Regions from separate parts of the Streptomyces sp. bgisy159 genome, predicted to be linked through region 2. Evidence: riboswitches for the same ligand, from Rfam matches in the RefSeq annotation. Region 2 holds a riboswitch; the other holds the start of a gene.

Region 1 (8,836 bases), on a different contig from region 2:
ATGGCGTTGCGGTTGGTGACGATGCCGGATTCCAGCAGCGCGGCCTCGGCCTGGCGGCCGGTGAGACCGTAGGACGTGGCCACGTCGATCAGGTTGAGGTGGTTGTCGGTGCCGCCGGTCACCAGGGTGGCGCCCCGGCGCGTGAGCCCCTCGGCGAGGGCGCGGGAGTTGTCGACGATGCGCTGGGCGTAGTCGCGGAAGGACTCCTGCCGCGCCTCGGCCAGAGCGACCGCCTTGGCGGCCATGACGTGCGGCAGCGGGCCGCCGAGGACCATCGGGCAGCCGCGGTCGACCTGGTCCTTGAGGGAGTCGTCGCACAGGACCATGCCGCCGCGCGGGCCGCGCAGCGACTTGTGGGTGGTGGTGGTGACGATCTGGGCGTGCGGGACCGGGTCGAAGTCGCCGGTGAGGACCTTGCCCGCGACCAGGCCGGCGAAGTGCGCCATGTCGACCATCAGCGTGGCGCCGACCTCGTCGGCGATCTCCCGCATGATCCGGAAGTTCACCAGCCGGGGGTACGCGGAGTAGCCGGCGACGATGATGAGCGGCTTGAACTCGCGGGCCTGGGCGCGCAGTGCCTCGTAGTCGATGAGGCCGGTGGCCGGGTCGGTGCCGTAGGAGCGCTGGTCGAACATCTTGCCGGAGATGTTCGGGCGGAAGCCGTGGGTGAGGTGGCCGCCGGCGTCCAGGGACATGCCGAGCATGCGCTGGTTGCCGAAGGCTCGGCGCAGCTCGGCCCAGTCGGCCTCGGAGAGGTCGTTGATCTGGCGGACGCCGGTCTTCTGGAGGAAGGGCGCCTCGACGCGGTCGGCGAGGACGGCCCAGAAGGCGACCAGGTTGGCGTCGATGCCGGAGTGCGGCTGGACGTAGGCGTGGCGGGCGCCGAAGAGTTCGCGGGCGTGCTCGGCGGCGAGGGACTCGACGGTGTCGACGTTGCGGCAGCCGGCGTAGAAGCGGCGGCCGACGGTGCCCTCGGCGTACTTGTCGCTGAACCAGTTGCCCATGGCCAGGAGCGTGGCCGGGGAGGCGTAGTTCTCGGAGGCGATCAGCTTGAGCATCTCGCGCTGGTCGGCGACCTCCTGGCCGATGGCGTCGGCGACCCGCGGCTCGACGGCGCGGATCACGTCCAGGGCGGCGCGGAAGGCGGTGGACTCGGTGGACGGGTGCTGGTCTGGCATGTCGTCGGCCTCCGGGTGGCGTGGCGGGTGTCGGTCACGATGCTCGGCTGGCCCAGGCGCACGGCACTTGATCACTCAGGGCCGCTCCCCGATGGTCCGTCCCATCCCAGCGCGCCAGTCACGGCCCGTCGTCAGCCTACCCGTCGCCCCCGGTGGCCAGGGCCGCCGGTCCACCATGCGGGCGACCGAGCGACCGGGGCGCGACAGGTCCTGGACGCTGCCGCGAGCAGCCCCCCGGGCCCCGGGCCCCTGGTCCCTGACCCCTGGTCCCTCACCGCTAGAGGATCACGTGCGGGAGGAAGCGGGCGTACTCGTCGGTGATCAGGCCGGCGGATTCGCGGATGCCGAGGCCGGCGGACTCGTCGCCGACGACCCAGGCGCCGAGGACGACGTGGTTGCCGTCGAAGGCGGGGAGGGGAGCGAGTCCCTGGTAGCAGCAGGCTTCGTCGCGGACGACCGGGTCGGCACCCGGCGGGTGGACGGTGACACCGGCGCCCTCCCGGCCCAGCAGCGGCTTGGCGACGTAGCCGCCGGTGGCGGCGAGCTCGCGGGGGCCGTCGAGGTGGGCCGGCAGCAGGTTGGGGTGGCCGGGGTGGAGTTCCCAGAGGACGGCGAGCAGGGCCTTGTTGCTGAGCAGCATCTTCCAGGCGGGCTCGATCCACAGGGTGCTGCCGGTGCCGCCGCCGTTGTCCAGGGTGTCGAGGACGTGGTCGGCGAACCGGTCCTGGGTCATCCACTCCCAGGGGTAGAGCTTGAAGCAGCTGCGGATGAAGCGGAGCCGGTTGTCGACGAACCGTTCCGCGAGGGGGTCCCAGCCGATCTCCTCCATGGAGATCCAGTCGGTGTCCAGGCCGGCCTGCTCGGCGGTCTCCTTGAGGTAGGCGACCGTCATCAGGTCCTCGCCGAGTTCGTCCGCGGCGGAGTGCGCGAAGTAGAGCGGGCTGCCGGGCGGGAGGAGGGGGGCCTGCCGCTTCCAGGCGGCGACGAGGCGTTCGTGGAGGGAGTTCCACTGGTCGGCGCCCGGGAAGCGTTCCTCCATCCAGAACCACTGGGGGCTCGCGGCCTCCACCAGGGAGGTGGGGGTGTCGGCGTTGTACTCCAGCAGTTTGGCGGGGCCGGTGCCGTCGTAGCGCAGGTCGAATCGGCCGTACACGGACGGGAGTTCGGCGCGCCGGTGCCAGGCCTCGGCGACCGCTGCGGCGACGCGCGGGTCGGTGATGCCGAGGTCGGCGAAGCGGCCGGTGGTGACGATGTGGTCGGCGGCGGCGAGGCACATGCGGTGCAGTTCCTCGACGGTCTCCTCCAGCGCCTCGACCTCGTCGAGGGAGAAGACGTAGTACGCGCTCTCGTCCCAGTAGGGGCGCAGGTTGCCGTCGGGGTGGCGGGTGAGCGGGTAGATCAGGCCCTGTTCCTCGACGGTCCGCTGCCAGCCGGGGCGCGGTCGTACGGTGCGGCGTTCCATGCGCGGGTCTCCGGCTCAGCCGCCGTAGCTGCCGGAGCCGCCGCCGAATCCGTCGCGGTCGACTCCGCTGCCGCCGCTCGACGAACTGCCGGAGCCCTTGCCGGGCTTGGTGAAGGAGCCGCCCCAGACCCAGCCGTCGTCCTTCTTGCCGCCGTAGTACCAGCTGTCGGTGCCGGTCTTGCAGTTCCGGTCGGAGGTCACCTTGTAACCGCGGCCGACCTGGTAGCTGTTGCGGTCGACGCAGCGCTTGTCGGGGGCCGAGGAGCAGGCAGTGAGGGCGGTCGCGAGCAGCCCCACGCCGCCGAGTACGACCGTGCCGGACCTGAAACGCCTGCGTGCCTGTTCCGCCATGTCCCCGTCTCCCCGTTGTCCCGCGGGGGCTGCCCCGCGCGCTGTCCTCGCGCCGTCGTCGCGCTGTCGTCGCATCGTCGCGCTGTTGTCGCGTTCCCCCGCGCCGTGCTCGCGCCGTCTTCGCGCGGCGTTGTGCGGCGTTGTGCGGCGGTGCGCGTGGGTACTGTCCGAGGTCAGCCTAGAGATCGCCGGTACTCCCCGTACGAGCGGCCCCCGCCCCCGCCGCCAGATCCGTCACGGCAGTACGCGGCACAACGCCTCCAGCGCGCCCGGCCAGGCCCGGTCCGAGGGCGCCCCGTAGCCGACCACCACGGCGTCCGCCGGCTCGGTCGTGGCGGCCGGGTGACGGAACCAGGACAGGCCCGTCAGGGCCAGGCCCTGCCACGCGGCGGCCCGCACCACCGACTCCTCGGTGCCGGGCGGGAGCCGGAGCACGGCGTGCAGCCCGGCGGCCATCCCGGTGACCCGGACGTCGGGCGACTGGGCGGCGACGGCCTCGACGAGGGCGTCCCGGCGCCGCCGGTACCGCAGGCGGCAGGCGCGCACATGGCGGTCGTAGGCGCCGGAGGTGATGAACTCGGCGAGAGTCAACTGGTCGAGGACGCCGGTGGAGCGGGCTGCGGCGAGCCGGGTGATCCCGGGGGTGAGCGCGGGCGGCAGCACCAGCCAGCCCAGCCGCAGCCCGGGGGCGAGCGACTTGCTGGCGGTGCCGAGGTGCACGACGTGGTCGGGGTCGAGGTCCTGGAGGGCGCCGACGGGCTGCCGGGCGTCGTAGCGGAACTCCCCGTCGTAGTCGTCCTCCAGGACCAGCCCGCCGGTACGCCGCGCCCGGTCCACGACGGCGGCGCGCCGCTCGGCCCGCAGGGCGCCCCCGAGCGGGAACTGATGGGCGGGCGTCAGCAGCACCGCCCCGCCGGCCGGCAGCTCCGCCACGCGTGTGCCGTGTTCGTCCTGCGGCAGCGGCACGGTGCGCAGGCCCGCCCGTTCCAGCAGGGTCCAGTGGGGTGCGAGGCCGTACGACTCCACGGCGAGGTCGCGCAGTCCGCCGGCGCGCAGGGCCTCGGCGAGGAGACGCAGGCCGTGCGAGAAGCCGGAGCAGACCACGATGTGCTCGGGGTCGGCGCGGACGCCCCGGGCCCGGGCGAGGTAGCCGGCCAGGGCGGTACGCAGTTCGGGCCGGCCGCGCGGGTCGCCGTAGCCGAGGGCGTCGGCAGGGGCCGCGTTCAGGGCGCGGCGGGCGGCCTTGAGCCACTCCGCGCGCGGGAAGGACGACAGGTCGGGGGTGCCCGGCATCAGGTTGTGGGCGGGCCTGCCGGGCTCCCGTCGGCGGGCGGTCCGCGGCTCGGCCGGCCGGGGCGCGGCCGCGCCCTCGGCGACCCGCGTGCCGGAGCCCTGCCGGGCGGTCAGCCAGCCCTCGGCGACGAGGTCGGCGTACGCGCCGGCGACCGTGTTGCGCGCGACACCCAGGTCGGTGGCGAGGGAACGGGAGGACGGCAGCCGGGTGCCGGGGGCGAGCCGGCCGCCGCGGACGGCCTCGCGCAGCGCGTCGGTCAGCCCGCGCCGCACGCGCGGACCGGTGACTTCCAGGTGCAGGTCCACGCCCAGAGTGGCCCATGAATCACGCATGGAAATGGACCATACTCCTGGGCTGCTTCCTTCCTAGGGTGGAGACCATGACCACCACGCAGACCACCGGAACCACCGGCGGAACCACCGCCGGGACCGGCACCGAAGCCACCACCGCGACCAGCACCGGCTACGCCGTCGAGGAGCCCGCCCGGCTCAACTGGGCCGAGCACGCGCCCGAGGTCTACAAGGCGATGATCCGGCTGGACGCGGCCGCCCGGCGGGGACTGGACCCGACGCTGTACGAGCTGGTGAAGATCCGCGCCTCGCAGCTCAACCGCTGCGCGTTCTGCCTGGACATGCACACCAAGGACGCGCTCGCGGCGGGCGAGAGCGTCGAGCGGATCATCCAGCTGAGCGCGTGGCAGGAGTCGCGCCACTTCTACACCGAGAAGGAGCTGGCGGCGATCGAGCTGACCGAGGCGGTGACCGTGCTGACCGACGGGTTCGTGCCCGACGAGGTGTACGCGCGGGTCGCGGGCCACTTCGAGGAGGCCGAGCTGTCGCAGCTGATCTCCGCGATCGTCACGATCAACGCCTGGAACCGCTTCGGTGTGACCGCGCGCATGACCCCGGGCCACTACCGGCCGGGGCAGCACCGGTGACCACCGCGCCTGGGACGGTACGAACGCGGCTGCTGGACCGCGAGGTCGCCCGGGCGATGTCCGCCCTGAGCGCCGCCGCGAAGCGGGGACTCGGCGACCCGGTGCTCGCCGAACTGGTCGTCCTGCGCGCCTCGCAGCTCAACCACTGCGCGTTCTGCCTGGACATGCACCTCGCCCTCGCGCGCGAGCACGGGGTGAGCGAACGCCAGTTGGACCTGCTGGCCGCCTGGGAGGAGGCCGAGGACGTCTTCGACGCGCGGCAGCGGGCGGCGCTCGCGCTGACGGAGTCGATCACCGTCCTCGCGGACGGGTTCGTGCCGGACGCGGTGTACGAGCGGGCCGCCGAGCACTTCGACGACGTGCGGCTGGCCCACCTGGTGGGGCTGGTGGTGGCGATCAACAACTGGAACCGGACGATGGTCGCCCGCCGCGTCCCGCCCGGGGGGTACACCCCGTGAGCGCGGACCCGACCGGTAAGGCCGGCACGTTCCGCGCGCTGCACCGCCGTACCGCGCCCGGCGATCCCCTGGTGCTGCCGGGCCCCTGGGACGCGGCCTCCGCGCGCGCGTTCGCCGGCGCGGGCTTCGCCGCGCTGGCCACACCCAGCGCGGGCGTGGCCGCCTCGCTGGGGTACGTGGACGGGCGTACCCCGCCCGACGAGATGTTCGCGGCGGTCGCCCGGGTCGCCCGGTCGGTCGACGTGCCGGTCTCGGCGGACGTCGAGGACGGGTACGGTCTGCCGCCCGGCGAACTCGTCGAGCGGCTCCTCGCGGCGGGGGCCGTGGGCTGCAACCTGGAGGACTCGTCGCGGGGCGCCCTCAAGGACCCGTACGCCCACGCCGACTGGCTGGCCGAGGTACGCGCCGCGGCCGGGGACCTGCTCTTCCTCAACGCACGCGTCGACACGTTCCTGCACGGCGACGGCGATCCGGAACGGGCCCTGGAGCGGGCCGCGGCGTACGTGGCGGCGGGCGCCGACTGCGTGTACCCGATCCTCGCCCCGCCCGCCCTGCTGCCGCTGCTGCGCTCGGGCATCGACGGCCCGGTCAACGCCTACTGCGACCCGACCCGGGGACCGTCACCGGCGGAGCTGGGCGAACTCGGTGCCACCCGGGTCACGTTCGGTCCGTGGCCGCAGCGGATGGCGACAGCGGCACTGACGGAGATCGCGGCGGCCCTGAAACCGTAGCGCCGCCGCGGAGGACCTGCCGACGCCAGAAGGCCCCTGGACGACGCGGTCGGCCGCCCGGCTCCGTGGAAACGCGAAGAGTCCCTCCCCGCCAGGCGGGGAGGGACTCTTCGGACGGAGCGCCGGGCAGGCCTTGCACCTGCATCTCCCCGCAGGAAGCGGGGCGTCTTTCCTTGGACCACCAACGCACAGTCGGCTTCCGGGAGTTCCGGCGGCCGGTGTGTGATCAACTATAAACCACACCGGCCGCCGAAGTCACATCGGCCGACTCGCCTGGGACAGGCTCAGAGGAGGCCGAGGCCGCGCACCGCGTCGCGCTCCTCCGACAGCTCCTGGACGGAGGCGTCGATGCGGGTGCGGGAGAACTCGTTGACGTCCAGGCCCTGGACGATCTCGTACTTGCCGTCCTTGCAGGTGACCGGGAAGGAGGAGATCAGGCCCTCCGGGACGCCGTAGGAGCCGTCCGACGGGATGCCCATGGAGGTCCAGTCGCCCTCGGCGGTGCCGTTGACCCAGGTGTGGACGTGGTCGATGGCGGCGTTGGCGGCGGAGGCCGCGGAGGAGGCGCCGCGGGCCTCGATGATGGCCGCGCCGCGCTTGGCGACGGTCGGGATGAAGTCGTCGGCGAGCCACTTCTCGTCGTTCACGACCTCGGCGGCGTTCTTGCCGGCGACCGTGGCGTGGAAGATGTCCGGGTACTGGGTGGCGGAGTGGTTGCCCCAGATCGTCAGGCGCTTGATGTCGGAGACGGCGACGCCCGTCTTCTTCGCGAGCTGGGTCAGCGCGCGGTTGTGGTCCAGCCGGGTCATGGCCGTGAACCGCTCGGCCGGTACGTCCGGCGCGGCGGCCTGGGCGATGAGCGCGTTGGTGTTGGCCGGGTTGCCGACGACGAGGACCTTGATGTCGTCCGCGGCGTGGTCGTTGATGGCCTTGCCCTGCGGCTTGAAGATGCCGCCGTTGGCCTCCAGCAGGTCACCGCGCTCCATGCCCTTGGTACGGGGGCGGGCGCCGACGAGGAGGGCGACGTTGGCGCCGTCGAAGGCGACGTTGGGGTCGTCGGTGATGTCGATGCCCCGCAGGAGCGGGAACGCGCAGTCGTCCAGCTCCATCGCGGTGCCCTCGGCGGCGCCGAGCGCCGGGGTGATCTCCAGGAGGCGGAGCTTGACCGGCACGTCCGCACCGAGCAGCTGGCCGGAGGCGATGCGGAAGAGCAGGGCGTAACCGATCTGGCCGGCCGCGCCGGTGACGGTGACGTTCACGGGAGTGCGGGTCATGGCGTTCTCCGTATGACAGCTGGCGGTGAGGCGTCCCTGCCCCGGGGCGGGAACGGATGATCGATCTCTCGGCATCAAGAGATCCACCGGTCAGGCTATCGCGCATCCGGCATCGGGGACTGCCGGGGCCCTGTGGCCCGCCCCACAGAGGGTGACGGCGCGCCGGCCGGACTCAGGGTGTGCAGCCCTTCTGCCCCGACGCGAGCGTCACACACGCGCGGGCCTGCGCGGGGCCGTCCACGGCGACCATCGGGGTGTAGGCGCTGGTGTCGCCGAGGGTCCGCACCGTGTCGCTGCGGCGGACCGCACCGACCGCCACCTGCACCACGTCGCCCGGTCCGGCCTGGGTGATCCGCGCCCAGGCGGCGCCGCAGGCGGCGCTGTAGCGGACCTCGACGAGCGTGGTCCGCACGGTGGCGCTCTTCGCGGTGACCACGAGGGCGCCGCCGCAGCCCATCGCCTCCGCGTCCTTGCCCTCGCAACCCGGCCCGCCGCAGCCGACCCCGGGCGGTGTCGGGAAGCCGGGGCTCGCCGCCGGGGAGGGGGAGGCCGCCGGGGCGCCCGCGCGGCCCTCCCCGGGGCCACCGTCGGTCAGCCAGAAGGCGCCCGCCGCGATGACGAGCACGCCCGCCGTCGCCGTGAGGAACAACAGGCCGCGCCGGCCACCGCCCGTCGTGCCGTCCGCACGGGCCCGAGGCGCTGCCGCCGGGCCCGGGATCGCCGGCGGGACACCGGCGGGTCCCGCGACGCCTGGCCGGACCGGCGTCGGCGTGCCCGGCCGTCTCGGGGCCGGAGCGGCGCCCTCGGCCGGCCCGAACTCCCCGCGCGGGGCCGCCGCCAGGCCGGTCCAGGTCGCCTCGGCCGTACCGCCGCCGTGGGTCTCGGCGTGGCTCCGGGCCCGGGCTGCCGGCTCCCGCAGGGCGGTCAGGCGCGCGGGGTCGGCGCCGGTGACCTCCGCGAGGGCGAGGACCGCGCCCTCGGGCGCGAGCGACCGGCCGTCGAGGTAACGCTCCCAGGACGCCCTGTCGTACCCCGTGCGGTCGGCCACCGCCGAGACGCTCAGTCCGCTGCGGTCCACGACCCTGCGCAGCTGTACGGCGAACTCCCGCACCTGAGGGCCGGGTTCGTCCGGCAAGTCCGTCCACCGAGGC
Region 2 (8,836 bases):
GGCGACGGCGCTCCCCGATGGGCGGTCGACCTGGGCGGCTACCCGGACGAATCCTGCGGCATCTGCTTCTTCTGGGGCCAGAACATCACCCAGAACGGTGCCGTGAAGGCCGCCCAGTACGACTTCTGGCACAACCGGCACGGCCTCCGGGACGCCTTCCTCACCACCGCCCAGCGGACCATGACGTACATCCGCGAGCACCTGACCGAAGGGCAGTTCGCCCACATCGTCGGCTTCGACCCGTACAACGAGCCGTTCGCGGGCACCTACGACCCCGGCCAGAGCAGCCGGGTGTGGGAGCGCGACCTGCTCTGGCCCTTCTACACCGCCTTCCGTGCCCGCATGGACGCGGCCGGCTGGCAGGACAAGCCCGTCCTGGCCGAGCCGAACCTCTTCTGGAACTCCAACATCTCCTTCCAGCGGCACGAGGGCGGCCTGCTCGACGCCGGCCGGCTCGGCCCGCGCTACGTCCTGAACACCCACTTCTACGACCAGAAGGCCATTTCCGGGATCCTGATGTGGGGCAACGCCTCCGACGGCCAGTACGCCGGTGACCTCGGCGCCGTCCGCGACCGCGCGGCGGCGGCCGGGACCGCGGCCGTCGTCAGCGAGTTCGGGCACCCGCTCTCCGGTACGGTCGCGGGCAAGGCCCCCACCGTCCTGAAGGCCATGTACCAGGGCCTCGACTCCCGCGTGAAGGGCGCCGCCTGGTGGTCCGACCCGGCCGCCTCGGGTCCGGTCCTGTCCGGCCAGCAGTGGCAGTGGGACATCTACCACGGCCGCCACCAGGAGCCGATGAACGGCAACCCGGACAAGGTCCTGACCGCCGCGGACGCCTGGAACGACGAGGACCTCTCCGCCGTACGCCTCGACGACAGCGGGGCGGTGACCCTCCGCCAGGACGCCCGGCTGCTGGACCGCCTCTACCCGAGCGCCACCGCCGGCACCACCCTGGCCTTCACCTACGAGGACCGCTCCCGCGACGGTTCCACGGTCCTGACCTGGAACCCGGTGCCGGGCTCCCTGCCGAGCGTGGCCCGGCTGGTCGGCTCCGGCCAGTACGGCGTGCTGGTCTGGCGCTCCGACGGCACCGCGGCGCCCACCGAGCTGCACCTCCCGGCGTCCTTCCCCGCCTCGGCGACGACCGTCGTCTCCGACCTGGGCACGGTGTACGCCCCGCCGTCCTACACCCCGGCCGCACCGGTCGCGGTGGCGCCCGAGCCCGGCGGCACGGGAAGCCGCCGCCTGCTGCTCACCGCGCCGGAACCGGGGGTCCACTACGCGCTGGTGACCAACGGGGCGACGGCTCCGACCGCGGACCTGCTGGCCGCGGCCCGCGCCGAGCTGACGGCGTGGGCCGCGCGGATCAGCTAGCCGACGGGCTCGTCCAGTCGGCGGCCACGTGGCCGACACGCACCCGCTGCGGGTGGTCGCCGACCGGGACGGACACCGTCTTGCGCCCGGTGGCGAAGCTGATGGCGGTGACCTGGTCGGCGCCGCTCTCGGAGATCACACAGCTCTTCCCGTCGCCGCTGACCGTGGCCCAGTACGGCTTGGCCGCGGTCACCAGCGGGCCCTCCTGGAGGGTGGCCCGGTCGACCACCGTCGCGTAGTCGTCCATGGTGCCCGCCACGCACAGCTTGGCGCCGTCGGGGCTCATCGACAGCCCGTGGTGGCGGGAGTCGTTGACGAACGTGGTGCGGTCGTCACCGGTGGCCGGGTTCTTCGGCAGCGTCTTCGTCCGGGTGATCCGGTCCGTGGCGAGGTCGTACTCGAAGAAGCCGTTGAAGAACGACACCTGGAAGTACAGCTTGGACTCGTCGGGGGAGAACACGGCCGGGCGCACCGCGTCCGAGTAGTCCTTGAGCCCGATGGCGTCCAGGCGCGAGCGCATGTCGATGACCTTGACCTGCTGGTAGGTGGTGGCGTCGACGACGGTGATGTGCCGGTCGCCCTTCGTCCAGTCCAGCCAGGGGGCGTCGGTCGCCGTGTTCACGTCGCCGATCGACATGTTGTAGATGTACTTGCCGTCCCTGGTGAAGATGTTCTCGTGGGGCTTGTCGCCGGTGGCGAAGCGGCCCAGCTCCGCGCCGGTGTCGATGTCCAGCACGTGCACGGTGTTCGACAGGGAGGCGGAGACCGCGACGCGCTTGCCGTCCGGTGAGACCGCCATGTGGTCGGAGCGGTAACCGGACACCGGGAAGCGCCAGTTGACCGCCCCGGTGGCCAGGTCGATCGACACCACGTCGGCGAAGCTGGGCCGGGACACCACCACCGAGGTGCCGTCCGGCGTGGAGTACATGTCGTCGACGAACTGGTCGTGGCCCTCGCCGACGCTGTTGCGGATCGCCATGAAGTAGATCCACCGGATCGGGTTGGCGTTGATCTCCGCCATCCGCGCGTCCTTGTCGGGGACGACGTCGATCCGCCCGATCCTGGCGAAGTCACCGGAGGACTTGATGACGTCCGCGGTGCCGTCCCAGTTGTTGCCCACGAACATCACCTCCCGCAGGCCGCCGGCGGAGCCGGCACCGGAGTCGGACGCGGCGCCGGCCGAGGTCGCGGGGACGGCGGCGGTCAGGACGAGGGCGGCGGCTACGGAGCGCAGGTACCTGGGTCTGAAGGCAGGCATGCGGGCTCCCTCCTCTGCGGGCGATGGTGTGTGGGGGCAAGGCGGTACGGCTCTTCCGTCACTGAACACGGCTGCGTTCACGCGGATTTACTGGAAAGTAAGGAAGGGGTGCCCTCCGCCACAAGACTGCGGACACGACAAAATCGATCCGTGACCGACATGGCGGGGGCGGATGGGCGGGGTGCCCCGCACGAGTGGTTCGAGCGCTTGGCTGTCGTGGAGGATCGCGCAGCGCGACCAGTCCAAGTCTCCCCGCGAGCCGACTTGAGCCTTCAACGACCGGCCGGGGCCGGGCTGCCGTACCTGGTCCTGCACAAGGACCTGCGCCGGCGCTTCAGGCCACGGCAGCGAGCAGCCGGCCGAGCGGTCGTCACCGAAGCTGAACCGTCTCGGCGGTGCGGGGTGCAGTTCTTCCGGCAGCGCGGTGGCCGATGAGTTCACCGTCCTCGAACGGTCTACCCGGCGATACGACCGTTCTCGACAGGGGTGCCATGTCCACCATCCAGCCAGTCATCCTGACCGCCGACCACGACGTCCTGCTCGCCTTCTACACGCAACTGTTCGACGCCGAGGAGATCTTCCGGGTACCGGAGGAAGGCCCGGTCTTCTACCTCGGCCTGCGCATCGGCGACACCGACCTCGGGCTGGTGGCCAAGGCGAACCCCGGGGACCGGGAGTCGTCGCGAATCCTGCTCAGCATCTGTGTCGACGACGTCGATGAGACGCTGGCCCGGGTGACAGCCTTGGGCGGCTCGGTCAGCGGTGGCCCCAACGACATGCCGTGGGGACAGCGCGTCGCCCACATCCAGGACCCCGACGGTAATCCGGTGAACCTCACCCAGCCGATCCCGGCCCAGTGACGCCGTTCTCGTCACCCGGGCGCCGGACGCTGGTGACGGACACGTCGTCGCCGTCGGCCGCCAAGCGCGGGTCGTGCCGCAGCACGGCCAGGACAAGGGGCGCGATCCTGCAGGTCGCCGGCGCCCGCCACGCGGACCGTATCGCCGTCGGACCGCCACGCAGAGAATCGGCGAGGTGGTGAACCGCCCTGGCTCCGGTGGAGATCCACCCGCGCACCGGGGCGGTGCGTCGAGACGGCGGTCCCCCACCCGCGACAGCCGGGACGGACGTGTGGAGCGGGCTGCGGCGTGGCGGTGGCATCCGGGCCCGGCGTGAGGCCGGTCGGGGGGCGGGGATGATGCCGGCCCCCCGGGTCTGCCCGACATACTCCGACCTCTGCGCACCCCGCGCGCCGGAGCCCGCCGGCTCACCCGAGCTGCCGGACCGCCGCCTGCACCGTCTGTTCCAGCAGCACGGCGATGGTCATCGGGCCGACGCCGCCCGGTACCGGCGTGATCAGTGAGGCCCGTTCGACGGCCGAGTCGAAGTCGACGTCGCCGACGTTGCCCGGGTTGTATCCGGCGTCGAGCACGACCGCGCCCGGCTTGAGGTCGCGGCCCGTGATCAGCCCGGGACGGCCCACGGCGGCGACCACGATGTCCGCCTCGCGCACCGCCGCCGACAGGTCCCGGGTGCGGGAGTGGCAGTACGTCACGGTGGCGTCCCGGGCCAGCAGCAGCATGCCCGCCGGCTTGCCGAGGATGGCGCTGCGGCCCACGACCACCGCTCGCTTGCCGGCCGGGTCGACGTCGTACTCGTCGAGGAGCCGCATGATGCCGCCCGGGGTGCAGGACACGAAGCCCGGCAGGCCGAAGCTCATCGCCGCGAACGACGCGAAGGTCACCCCGTCGACGTCCTTGTGCGGAGCGATCGCCTCGAACGCGGCCCGCTCGTCGATGTGGTCGCCCACCGGGTGCTGCAGCAGGATGCCGTGCACGGTCGGGTCGTCGGACAACGCGCCCAGCGTGTCCACCAGTTCCTCGGTGGTCGTGGCGGCGGGCAGCGCCACGTGCCGCGAGCCGATGCCGGCCTTGCGGCAGCGGTTCTGCTTCATCCGCACGTAGGTGACGGACGCGGGGTCCTCGCCGACCAGGACGGTCGCCAGACAGGGCGTCGTACCGGTGCGGCCGGTGAGGTCGGCCGCCTTCTTCGCGGTCTCCTCGACGATGCGGCGGGCGAGCGCGGTGCCGTCCATGAGCCGGGCCTGAGACATGATCCACTCCTGAGCTGGTCGAGCTTGTCGCCCAGGCGCACGGCATCGGATGTCTGTCCGGCCGCTCCCCGGTGGTGCTCCACCTCAGCGCCAGTCACGGCCTCGAACAGGATAGCGGCACGTGAGAAGGCCCGGATCGCCGGACGGGCGACCCGGGCCCGGACGACCGGCCCTCCTCGTTCGGCTACTCCTCGTCCCACGCCTGGATCATGATCTGCTGGGCGATCTTGCCGTCCCGCAGTGTGATCATCGACTCCGACAGGACCCGGACGCCGTCCGCGTACTCGCACGACTCGCTGTAGGCGGCCCGGTCGCCCTGGACCACACACCCCTCCATCCGGTGCGTCATGTCGCGGCTGTACACGTCGTCGAGCATCCGGGCGATCTCACCCCGGCCGTGCAGCACTGTGGGGTGGCTCGGCTGGCTGTTGCGGTCGACGATGCGCAGCTCCGCGTCGTCGGCGTACAGCGACAGCAGGTTGTTGCCGGTGTTTCCCTCCACAGCCCTGCGCAGCGTCTCGCTGTCGAAGCTGGAGCCCGTCGCGGTGCCCATGGTGACCTCCCTGAGAGGGCCGCGGACCGAGCGGAGACATGCCGCGTGACCCTCACCTCCGAGCGTCCTCCGCCCCGACCGGGTCGGCAAGCGCAGGGCCGCCTGTGCGCCTCACGGGTGAGCGGTGCGGCCCGGCCGTGTCCGCGGCAGGCCTCCGCGCGTTGCTGAGGGCATGATCTCCACTCGACGCATCGTCGCCGCCGCCTGTCTCGCCGTCGGGGCCACGGGCCTCGGCGCGCCGATGGCGAACGCGGCCGGCGCCCCGGAAACCGGCCAGATCAACCCGATCGCCACGCTGGACTCGCTCGCCGTCAGCGACATCCCCGCCGAGCACCGGGACGACATGCCCCGCGTGTCCCGCCAGCTGGCCGAGCTGAACAAGGTGAACGAGCTGAACCGGCTCAACGAGCTCCACCAGGTCACCGACCTGGTCGCCCCCGTCACCGGGCTGCTCCCCGCCGTCCAGGCCTGACCGCCGCCCGCACCGCCCCAGGGGCCGTCCGGCCGGGCGGCCCCTCTCAGCGTCCGACGCCGCTCCGCTCCTCCGTCCGTACGAGGTCGCGGGGCGATACGCCCAGGGCCCGGGCCGCCCCCGCAGGCGGACGGCCGTGATGGTCCCCTCGGCGATCAGCGGCGTCTAGGGTCGTCGCAGGGACAGCAATCCGCGACGGAAGGGGCAGCCTGATGGCGCAGGAAGTGCGCGGCGTGATCGCACCGGGCAAGAACGAACCGGTACGGGTGGAGACCGTCGTCGTACCTGACCCCGGACCCGGCGAGGCCGTGGTGCGGGTGCAGGCGTGCGGCGTCTGCCACACCGATCTGCACTACAAACAGGGCGGCATCAACGACGACTTCCCCTTCCTGCTCGGCCACGAGGCGGCGGGCGTCGTCGAGTCGGTCGGCGAGAACGTCACCGACGTGGCGCCCGGCGACTTCGTGGTCCTCAACTGGCGTGCGGTGTGCGGGAACTGCCGGGCCTGTCTGCGCGGCCGCCCCTGGTACTGCTTCGCCACGCACAACGCCGCCCGGAAGATGACCCTCACCGACGGCACCGAGCTCTCGCCCGCCCTCGGCATCGGTGCGTTCGCCGAGAAGACCCTGGTGGCCGCCGGCCAGTGCACCAAGGTCGACCCCGCGGTCTCCCCGGCGGTGGCCGGACTGCTCGGCTGCGGAGTCATGGCCGGCATCGGCGCCGCGATCAACACCGGCGGCGTGGGCCGCGGTGACTCCGTCGCCGTCATCGGCTGCGGCGGCGTCGGCGGCGCGGCCGTCGCCGGAGCGCACCTGGCCAGCGCCGCCCGCGTCATCGCCGTCGACCTCGACGACCGCAAGCTCGACACCGCCCGTACCCTCGGCGCCACCCACACCGTCAACGCCGAGCAGACCGATCCCGTCGAGGCGATCCGCGAACTGACCGGCGGTTTCGGCGCCGACGTGGTCATCGAGGCGGTCGGCCGCCCCGAGACCTACCGGCAGGCGTTCTACGCCCGGGACCTGGCCGGCACGGTCGTCCTCGTCGGCGTGCCCACGCCGGAGATGAAGCTGGAACTGCCGCTGCTGGACGTCTTCGGCCGGGGCGGGGCGCTGAAATCCTCCTGGTACGGCGACTGCCTGCCCTCCCGCGACTTCCCCATGCTGATCGACCTGCACCTGCAGGGCCGCCTGCCGCTCGACGCGTTCGTCACCGAGACCGTCGGGCTGGACCAGGTGGAGCAGGCGTTCGAGCGGATGCACCACGGCGACGTGCTGCGCTCGGTGGTGGTGCTGTGATGGGCGCCCGCGTCGAACGCCTCGTCACCTCAGGCCGGTTCACCCTCGACGGCGGCAGCTGGGACGTCGAGAACAACGTGTGGATCGTCGGAGACGACCACGAGGCGATCGTCATCGACGCCGCCCACGACGCCCGTGCCGTCGCCGAGGCCGTCGGCGACCGCCGGCTGACCGCCATCGTCTGCACCCACGCCCACAACGACCACATCGACGCCGCCCCCGCGCTGGCCGAACTCACCGGCGCCACCATCTGGCTGCACCCCGACGACCTGCCGCTGTGGAGGCTCACTCACCCCCACCGCGAGCCCGACGGGCACCTCGTCGACGGTCAGGTCATCGAGGCCGGCGGCGCCGACCTGACCGTCCTGCACACCCCCGGCCACGCTCCCGGCGCGGTGTGCCTCCACGACCCCGGGCTCGGTGTCGTCTTCACCGGCGACACCCTCTTCCGGGGCGGCCCCGGGGCCACCGGACGGTCGTACTCGCACTTCCCGACGATCGTCGCCTCGATCCGCGACCGGCTGCTCACCCTGCCGGCCGGCACCAAGGTGCTCACCGGCCACGGCGACTCCACCACCATCGGCGCCGAGGCTCCCCACCTGGCGGAGTGGGAGCGGCGCGGGCACTGAGCGGTCCGCCCGTCCGGTGTCCCTCCGGAAACGGCGACAGAAGGTGTCCGGTTTCCACGCCACCCTGAGGGGACACCGCAGACAAGGGACCGGGAGGCAGCAGGACATGTCAGGACCGCTCGACGGCAAGGTGGCACTGGTGGCCGGGGCGACCCGCGGCGCGGGCCGCGGGATCGCCGTGGAACTGGGCGCGGCCGGCGCCACCGTCTACGTCACCGGCCGCACCACCCGAACGCGTCGCTCGGAGTACGACCGCCCCGAGACCATCGAGGACACCGCCGACCTGGTGACCCGGGCCGGCGGCCGGGGCGTAGCCGTAGCCACCGACCACCTCGAACCCGACCAGGTGCGCGCGCTGATCGCCCGCATCGACGAGGAACAGGGCGCACTCGACGTCCTCGTCAACGACATCTGGGGCGGCGAACACCTCTTCGCGTGGGACACCCCCGTCTGGGAGCACGACCTCGACAACGGGCTCAGACTGCTGCGGCTGGCGGTCGACACCCACGCGATCACCAGCCACCACGCGCTGCCGCTGATGCTGCGCCGGCCCGGCGGACTCGTCGTCGAGGTCACCGACGGCACCGCCGAGTACAACCGCGACACCTACCGCAACAGCTTCTTCTACGACCTGGCCAAGACCGCAGTGCTGCGCATGGGCTTCGCCCTCGGCCGGGAACTCGGCCCGCGCGGCGCCACCGCCGTCGCGCTCACCCCGGGCTGGCTGCGCTCGGAGATCATGCTGGACCAGTTCGGCGTCCGCGAGGACACCTGGCGCGACGCCCTGGAACAGGTCCCGCACTTCGCCATCTCGGAGTCGCCCCGCTACGTCGGCCGGGCGGTCGCCGCCCTCGCCGCCGACCCGGACGTGGCGCGCTGGAACGGACAGTCCCTCTCCAGTGGCGGGCTCGCCCGGGTGTACGGCTTCACCGACCTCGACGGCAGCCGGCCGGACGCCTGGCGCTACCTGGTGGAGGTCCAGGACGCGGGCAAGCCGGCCGACACCACCGGCTACCGCTGAGCATCACCGGCCCCGGCTCCCTGCCGTCCGGTCACCGGCCAGCGTGCCGAGTGCCCCGGCGGCAGGGCGAGGTCCTCCCGCACGGCGGCGTAGTAGCCCTCGCGGCCGGCCCGCTGCC

The links. Region 2 has a riboswitch for ZMP and ZTP ahead of AC3ET3_RS15655 (bifunctional 5,10-methylenetetrahydrofolate dehydrogenase/5,10-methenyltetrahydrofolate cyclohydrolase). Riboswitches for the same ligand answer to the same signal wherever they lie in the genome.
Region 1: it holds a riboswitch for ZMP and ZTP, as region 2 does, so the genes downstream of both, AC3ET3_RS02240 (glycine hydroxymethyltransferase) here and AC3ET3_RS15655 (bifunctional 5,10-methylenetetrahydrofolate dehydrogenase/5,10-methenyltetrahydrofolate cyclohydrolase) in region 2, are expected to answer to the same signal.

The regions. Positions count from the first base shown of each region.
Region 1 covers NZ_JBYIQX010000002.1:49,208-58,043, forward strand. The annotation lists gene AC3ET3_RS02240 (glycine hydroxymethyltransferase) at 1-1,178, opposite strand, end outside; ZMP/ZTP riboswitch at 1,222-1,310, opposite strand; gene AC3ET3_RS02245 (glutathionylspermidine synthase family protein) at 1,456-2,640, opposite strand; gene AC3ET3_RS02250 (hypothetical protein) at 2,656-2,991, opposite strand; gene pdxR (MocR-like pyridoxine biosynthesis transcription factor PdxR) at 3,226-4,617, opposite strand; gene AC3ET3_RS02260 (carboxymuconolactone decarboxylase family protein) at 4,665-5,222, shown strand; gene AC3ET3_RS02265 (carboxymuconolactone decarboxylase family protein) at 5,219-5,680, shown strand; gene AC3ET3_RS02270 (isocitrate lyase/PEP mutase family protein) at 5,677-6,411, shown strand; gene AC3ET3_RS02275 (malate dehydrogenase) at 6,696-7,685, opposite strand; gene AC3ET3_RS02280 (helix-turn-helix domain-containing protein) at 7,858-8,836, opposite strand, start outside.
Region 2 covers NZ_JBYIQX010000013.1:120,022-128,857, reverse strand. The annotation lists gene AC3ET3_RS15670 (endoglycosylceramidase) at 1-1,374, shown strand, start outside; gene AC3ET3_RS15665 (YncE family protein) at 1,367-2,632, opposite strand; gene AC3ET3_RS15660 (VOC family protein) at 3,124-3,492, shown strand; gene AC3ET3_RS15655 (bifunctional 5,10-methylenetetrahydrofolate dehydrogenase/5,10-methenyltetrahydrofolate cyclohydrolase) at 3,900-4,745, opposite strand; ZMP/ZTP riboswitch at 4,768-4,853, opposite strand; gene AC3ET3_RS15650 (nuclear transport factor 2 family protein) at 4,930-5,298, opposite strand; gene AC3ET3_RS15645 (hypothetical protein) at 5,471-5,770, shown strand; gene AC3ET3_RS15640 (S-(hydroxymethyl)mycothiol dehydrogenase) at 5,983-7,068, shown strand; gene AC3ET3_RS15635 (MBL fold metallo-hydrolase) at 7,068-7,697, shown strand; gene AC3ET3_RS15630 (SDR family oxidoreductase) at 7,804-8,718, shown strand; gene AC3ET3_RS15625 (hypothetical protein) at 8,709-8,836, opposite strand, start outside.